DNA from 2 places in the Mesorhizobium sp. Pch-S genome. Region 2 is predicted to be linked to the other one. Evidence: predicted binding sites of a transcription regulator. Region 2 holds the regulator's gene; the other holds the start of a gene.
The links. The regulator PhoB, encoded in region 2, activates phosphate uptake and scavenging genes when phosphate is short. The targets are predictions, from matches to a motif close to TGTCATNNANCTGTCAT.
Positions count from the first base shown of each region.

Region 1: a site for PhoB is predicted at 1,225-1,241, ahead of phnF (phosphonate metabolism transcriptional regulator PhnF). Genes of this name have one in related genera too.

Region 1 is NZ_CP029562.1:825,246-828,657, reverse strand. It holds gene C1M53_RS03905 (2-hydroxyacid dehydrogenase) at 1-15, opposite strand, end outside; gene phnF (phosphonate metabolism transcriptional regulator PhnF) at 466-1,203, opposite strand; gene phnG (phosphonate C-P lyase system protein PhnG) at 1,307-1,762, shown strand; gene phnH (phosphonate C-P lyase system protein PhnH) at 1,762-2,373, shown strand; gene C1M53_RS03885 (carbon-phosphorus lyase complex subunit PhnI) at 2,377-3,412, shown strand, end outside.
Region 2 is NZ_CP029562.1:3,167,161-3,170,572, reverse strand. It holds gene C1M53_RS14780 (ROK family transcriptional regulator) at 10-1,251, shown strand; gene phoB (phosphate regulon transcriptional regulator PhoB) at 1,294-1,983, opposite strand; gene phoU (phosphate signaling complex protein PhoU) at 2,003-2,710, opposite strand; gene pstB (phosphate ABC transporter ATP-binding protein PstB) at 2,748-3,412, opposite strand, start outside.

The sequences.
Region 1 (3,412 bases), 2.3 Mb from region 2:
GAGATGCGGTTTCATCTGGTCTCCATAGAGCGTTTCCGTTTTAGCGGAAACGCGGAAACGCTCTAACTTTTCTGTTGCGCATCGTGCTTTCCGAAAATCGACTCCGATTTTCGGGCCGATACGCAGGTCCACGATTCGTTTGGTGGAGAATGCCACCAGGGTGTATAATCACCGCAGTCGACAGCCGAAACAGGGCTCGGCTGCAGAGGGCGACATCCAGCCCGTCAGAGGAGGGCATGCTATGGCATTCCTCCACTTCGACACAAACCGTCCCGCACACTTCCTTTCGGATTGGGGTGTCCCGATCGCAGCCGCCGTCATCATCGGCTGCTGGGTCGCCCTGATGCTATGGGGCTGAGCGCCTAGCGCATGACCCCGAAAATCGGGATCGATTTTCGGAAAGGATCATGCGCCAAATCAAAGTGCTAGAGCGACCTTTGCGCGTCCAAAAGGACGCGCGGCGCTCTAGTCGGGACTGACGGTCAGTTCGACGCGATCCGCCGAGAAGCGCGTCTGCGAATACTGGATCGGCTTGTCGCTGCTATCGATATTGATGCCACGCGCGACCAGCACGATGGCGCCGGGTGAAAGCTGAAGATCACGCGTGTCGGTATCATCAGCATGCCGTGCTTCGATGGTCGTCGAGGCGCGGCGATAGTCCGTGATGCCAGAGAGTGCGAGGGCCTGGGTAATCGAATGAGTGCTGGCGAAATGGCGCGCGATTTCGGGGAAACGTGCGGCATGAAACCAGGCAGTGGAACGTGAAACAGGAACGCCGTCGGCGAGGCCGCGCATTTCGAGGCGGATCACCTCTTCGGAGACCTCAAGCCCCAGTGCTGCGGCAACCGCGGCACTGGCAGGCTCACGGGCCTGGTCGAGCAGTTCGATCTGACGGTCCCGCGCCTGGCCTTCGAGCCCGGCGGAGAAGCGGGTCCTGGCGCCGATCGGATAGGTGAGGCGCTTCTGGCGCCGCACATAGGTGCCGCGTCCCTGTTCGCTGCGAAGCACGCCTTCATGGACCAGGGCGGCGATCGCGGCGCGCACCGTATGCCGGTTCACGCCGAAGCGTGTTGCCAGCTCGGCCTCGGCCGGCAGGCGACCGTTCTGGTCGGCAAGACCGGCGCCGATGCCACGCCGGATCTCGTCGCCGATCTGCCGCCACAACGCGACGCCGACCCCTCGATGCAGTGCCGACTTCGACATTTTTCCTCACAGCAACATCGTTGTCATTCTTCCGTCATTCAACGGGTCTAAGACAGAATAAGTTATCTAGTTGTCTAGATCAATAGACAAATTTGAGGTTGGCATGAACATCACGGCGGATCAAACCGCGCGACGGGACCGGATGGCGGTCCTGGCGCGCTGCAGCGGCGAGCGGCTGAGCGCGTTGTGGGCGACGCTCGGGCTGCAGCCCAGGCACACCCCTCTGCGTGGCCCCGAGGCGGGCCTGGTGATGCTGCGCGGGCGGGTCGGCGGCACCGGTGAGCCGTTCAATGTCGGCGAGGCGACCGTCACCCGCGCCAGCGTCAAGCTGGAGGACGGTTCGGTCGGTCATGCCATGGCTCTCGGCCGCGATCATGCCAAGGCGCGGCTCTCGGCGGTTATCGACGCGCTCTGCCGCAATGCCGAGACCGCGGCGCGCATCGATGCCGAATTGATCCAGCCGATCCGGCGCGAGCTCGACCAGGCCGATGAGGCGCGCCGCCAGCAGACCGCAGCCACGCGCGTCGACTTCTTCACCATGGTGCGAGGAGAGGACTGATGCAGAACGAAGCGACTGCCCTCGAGGGCGGGTTCTCCAATCCGGTCCTGAACGCCCAGTCCGTCTTTCGTGCCGTCATGGACGCGATGGCCAAGCCTGCGACGATCGTCGAGGTCGATGCGGTGGTGAAGCCACCGGCGCCGCTCGGTCGGGCCGCCGGCGCCGTGGCCTGTGCCCTGATCGATGCCGATACGCCGTTCTGGCTGGATGCCTCGCTGGCTGAACATGCCGCGCTGCGCGCCTGGCTTGCCTTCCATACCGGCGCCCGCGAGATGGCGACCTGCGGCGACGTTGCTTTCGCCCTGGTCGGCGCTCCGCTGACCATGCCGCCGCTGGAACGCTTTGCTCAAGGCACCCAGGAGTATCCCGACCGTTCCGCCACGCTGATGCTGCAGGTGCCCAGCCTGGAAGGTGGTATGCCGCTGACGTTCGAAGGTCCGGGCATCCGCGATCGTGTCACGCTGGCACCGCGCGGCCTGCCGCAGGATTTCGCCGCGCAATGGAAAGCCAACCGCAAGCGCTTCCCGCGCGGCGTCGACCTCATCCTCACCACGGGCGATGCCATCGCCTGCCTGCCGCGCTCAGTGCGCCTCGTCGAGATGGAGGGCTGATCAATGTATGTTGCAGTCAAGGGCGGCGAGGCCGCCATCGACAATGCCCACCGCCTGCTGGCCGATCGCCGTCGCGGCGACAGGTCGGTGCCGGCGCTGACGCTCGAGCAGATCACCGAACAGCTGAGCATCGGCGTCGACCGTGTCATGAGCGAAGGCTCGCTCTACGATCGCCGGCTGGCGGCGCTCGCCATCAAGCAGGCGCGCGGCGACCTGATCGAAGCGATCTTCCTGGTGCGCGCCTACCGCACCACGCTGCCCCGCTTCGGTCATAGCGAGCCCGTCGATACCGGCGCCATGCTGGTCGAGCGGCGCGTGTCCGCCTGCTACAAGGATCTGCCCGGCGGCCAGTTGCTCGGACCGACATTCGACTACACGCACCGCCTGCTCGATGAAGAACTCGAAGGCGATCCGCAGATCGAAACCGGAGCGCTGCGCGGTGGTGCCCAGGAACCGGTCATGCGCGTGGCCGACATCCTCGGACAGGAAGGCCTGATCGAGGACGACGGCTTCGTTGATCCGGCGCTTGAGCCCGGCGACATCAACCAGACGCCGACCGAATTTCCGATGTCGCGCGCCATGCGGCTGCAGTCGCTGTCGCGCGGCGACGAAGGGTTCCTGCTGGCGCTCGGCTATTCGACCCAGCGCGGCTATGCCCGCAGCCATCCCTTTGTCGGCGAGGTTCGCATCGGCGAGGTCGATGTCGAGGTGTTCATGCCGGAACTCGGCTTTGCCGTTCCGGTCGGCCGCGTCCAGGTGACAGAATGCCAGATGGTCAACCAGTTCAAGGGATCGGCCAAGGCGCCGCCACAGTTCACACGCGGCTACGGACTGGTCTTCGGCCAGTCCGAACGTAAGGCGATGGCGATGTCGCTGTGCGATCGTGCCTTGCGCGCGGAGGAATTGGGCGAGGATCTGGTCGCGGCGCCGCAGGACCAGGAGTTCGTGCTGTCGCATTGCGACAACGTCCAGGCCACCGGCTTCGTCGAACATCTGAAACTGCCGCACTACGTCGATTTCCAGGCCGAGCTCGGCCTGG
Region 2 (3,412 bases):
GGCAAGGACATGACTGTCGGGATCCGTCACGATGATTTGCGCCGCAGGAACCGCGCAATGGTGATTGCTGCCGTGCGCCGCTCCGGCGAGCCCTCCCGCACGGAAATCACCACCATCACCGGCCTCAGCCATTCGACCATTTCGGCGATTTCGTCCGATCTCATCGCGGAGGGTATTCTGCGCGAGGGCCGCAGTGAACCGACGGCATCGAAACGCGGGCGTCCGCAGGTGGGGTTGCAGCTCGACCCCGGCGCAGCAGCGGTATTGACGGTCGTTCTGTCGCTCAACCTTTTGACGGCCGCAGCCATCGACTATTCGGGCAAGGTCCTGGCCGAGGAAACACGCCGTCTGGATACGCTGTCCCTGCCACGGGAAGCGCTGGTCGACGAATGCATCGAGATGGTCCGGCGAAGGCTTCACGACCAGAGCCTGGCGAGACATCGGGTCCTGCGCATCGCCTTCGCCGTGCAGGGAACGGCGGATTCACACGCCCGCACCATGCTGTGGACGCCGATCACCCCGCATGGCGACATTCCCTTCGCCGATATCCTGGAGAAGGCCTTCGGCATTCCCGTCATCGTCGAAAACGACTGCAACATGATGGCGGTCGCGCTGCGTTGGCGTGGCACGGACCGCTACCGTGACGATTTCATCGCCGTTCTGCTTTCACACGGCATCGGCATGGGCATCGTGCTCAATGGCGAATTGTTCATCGGCACCCAGTCGTCGGGCGGCGAATTCGGACACATGATCCATCGGCCGAATGGTGCACGATGCCGCTGTGGCCGCCATGGCTGCGTCGAGGCCTATGCCGGCAATTACGCGATCTGGCGCAGTGCCCACGGGCTGGACGAAAACACCGAACCGGCCGCTGACATTCCCGACGACGAAATGCGGAGACTGGCTGAAAAAGCACGTGCCGGCGCCGGCCCCGAGCGCGAGGCCTATGAACGTGCCGGCACAGCCCTCGGCTACAGCCTCGGGTCGCTGTTCGCCGTCATCGACCCTGCCCCGGTGACGTTTGTCGGCATTGGCGCAACGGCCTTCGACCTGATCGAGCCGGCGCTGCGGCACGCCATTGCCCAAACCGCCGGCGGACAGCATTCGAATTCGATTGTCTTCGATACGGAACCGAAGGAACAGATGCTGATCCGCGAGGGCTGCGCCATGCGCGCGCTGACCTTCATCGATCAGGAGATTTTCGCGCTTGGCGGTCCGATGGCTCCCGCCCCTCAGCTTCTGGAAGCCTGATCCGGCAGCCAGGGCGGAGTGCCGATGAACGGCGCCCCCTGATCAATCCTCGCGGATGGCGTAGCCCGAGCCACGTATCGTGCGGATGACATCCGGCATGCGGCCGTTGTTGACCGCCTTGCGCAAGCGACCGACATGCACATCGACCGTACGCTCGTCGATATAGATCGTCTCGCCCCAGACATTGTCGAGCAGCTGGCTGCGCGAGAAGACCCGTCCGGGGTGCCGCATCATGAATTCCAGTAGCCGGAACTCCGTCGGCCCGAGCCGGATCTCGCTCTTCTTGCGGTACACGCGATGCGACTCGCGATCGAGCACGATGTCGCCGACCTTGAGCACGGAAGACAGCACTTCCGGCTTCGCCCGGCGCAGCAGCGCCTTCACGCGCGCCATGAACTCAGGCATCGAGAACGGCTTGACCAGATAGTCGTCGGCACCGGTGGAAAGGCCGCGCACACGGTCGCTTTCCTCGCCGCGCGCCGTCAGCATGATGACAGGCAGGCGCTCGGTCTCCGGTCGCATCCGGAGCCGCCGGCACAGTTCGATGCCGGATACCGCCGGCACCATCCAGTCGAGCACGAGGAGATCCGGTACGTTTTCCTGAAGCCGGATTTCGGCTTCGTCACCCCTGGCGACCACTTCGACCTGATAGCCCTCGGATTCGAGATTGTAGCGAAGGAGGACGCCCAACGGCTCCTCGTCTTCTACCACCATGACGCGCGGCGCGATCATCTTGCCGTCCGCCCTGTGATCAGGCCGCCGGAACGGCAGCAGCCGTCTCGTCGAGCTTTGGACGGTTGGGCGGCAACTGTTCGCCAGTCAGCACGTAGAAAGCGTTTTCAGCGATGTTGGTGACATGGTCGCCGATACGCTCGAGGTTCTTGGCGCAGAACAGCAGATGCGTGCAGGCCGTGATGTTGCGTGGATCTTCCATCATGTAGGTGAGGAGCTCGCGGAAGACGGACGTGTATTTGACATCGATCCGCTCGTCGTCAGCCCTCAGTTGGGCAAGCCCTTCTGCATCCTTGTCCGCGTATTTCTCCACCACGCCATCAACCTGGTTGAGGACCAGATGGGCCATGGCGTCGATCGAATGCGAAAGGTCGCGCGGCGTGGCGCCCTGCCCGACCGCGCCAACACGTTTGGCGATGTTCTTGGCCAGGTCACCGATGCGCTCCAGGTCTCCGGCCATGCGAATGGCGCCGACCACGGCGCGCAGGTCCTGCGCCATCGGCTGTCGCTTGGCGATCAGCGTGATCGCCTTGCTGTCCAGCTCGCGCTGGCGCGCGTCCATGATCGCGTCATCCGAGACGACCCGTTGGGCAAGTCCATTGTCTGACTTCAGCAGCGCCTTGGTGGAGCTTTCGACCATTGAGCTCGCCAGTTCACCCATGTCGCTGATGAGCCTGCTGATCTGTCCGAGCTCTTCGTCGAACGATGCGACGGTATGTTCGCCCATGTATATGTCCTCTTTTTCCTCGGCAGCAATCGCTCACTCAGCCGAAGCGGCCGGTGATGTAGTCCTGCGTGCGCTTGTCGTCGGGGTTGGTGAACATCTTGTCGGTAGCTCCCTCCTCGACCAGATAGCCGAGGTGGAACATCGCCGTACGCTGCGAGACGCGGGCCGCCTGCTGCATCGAATGGGTGACGATGACGATGGTGTAGTTCTGGCGCAGTTCGTCGATCAGCTCCTCGACCTTGGCGGTCGCGATCGGATCGAGCGCAGAGCACGGTTCGTCCATCAGGATGACTTCAGGCGACACCGCGATGGCGCGTGCGATGCACAGGCGCTGCTGCTGGCCGCCGGAGAGGCCGGTGCCTGGCTCGCCGAGGCGATCCTTCACTTCGTTCCAGATCGCCGCCTTCTGCAGGCTGGATTCCACGATGCGGTCCATCTCCGCCTTGTTCTTGGCAAGGCCATGGATGCGCGGTCCGTAGGCGACGTTCTCGTAGATCGACTTCGGGAAGGGATTGGGTTTCTGGAACACCATGCCGACACGGGCACGCAGTTCCACCACGTCGATTTTCGGATCGTATATGTCTTCGCTGTCGAGGGTGATCTTGCCGCCGACCTTGGCCGCATCGATCGTGTCGTTCATGCGGTTGAGGCAGCGCAGGAAGGTCGACTTGCCGCAGCCCGAGGGGCCGATCAGCGCCGTCA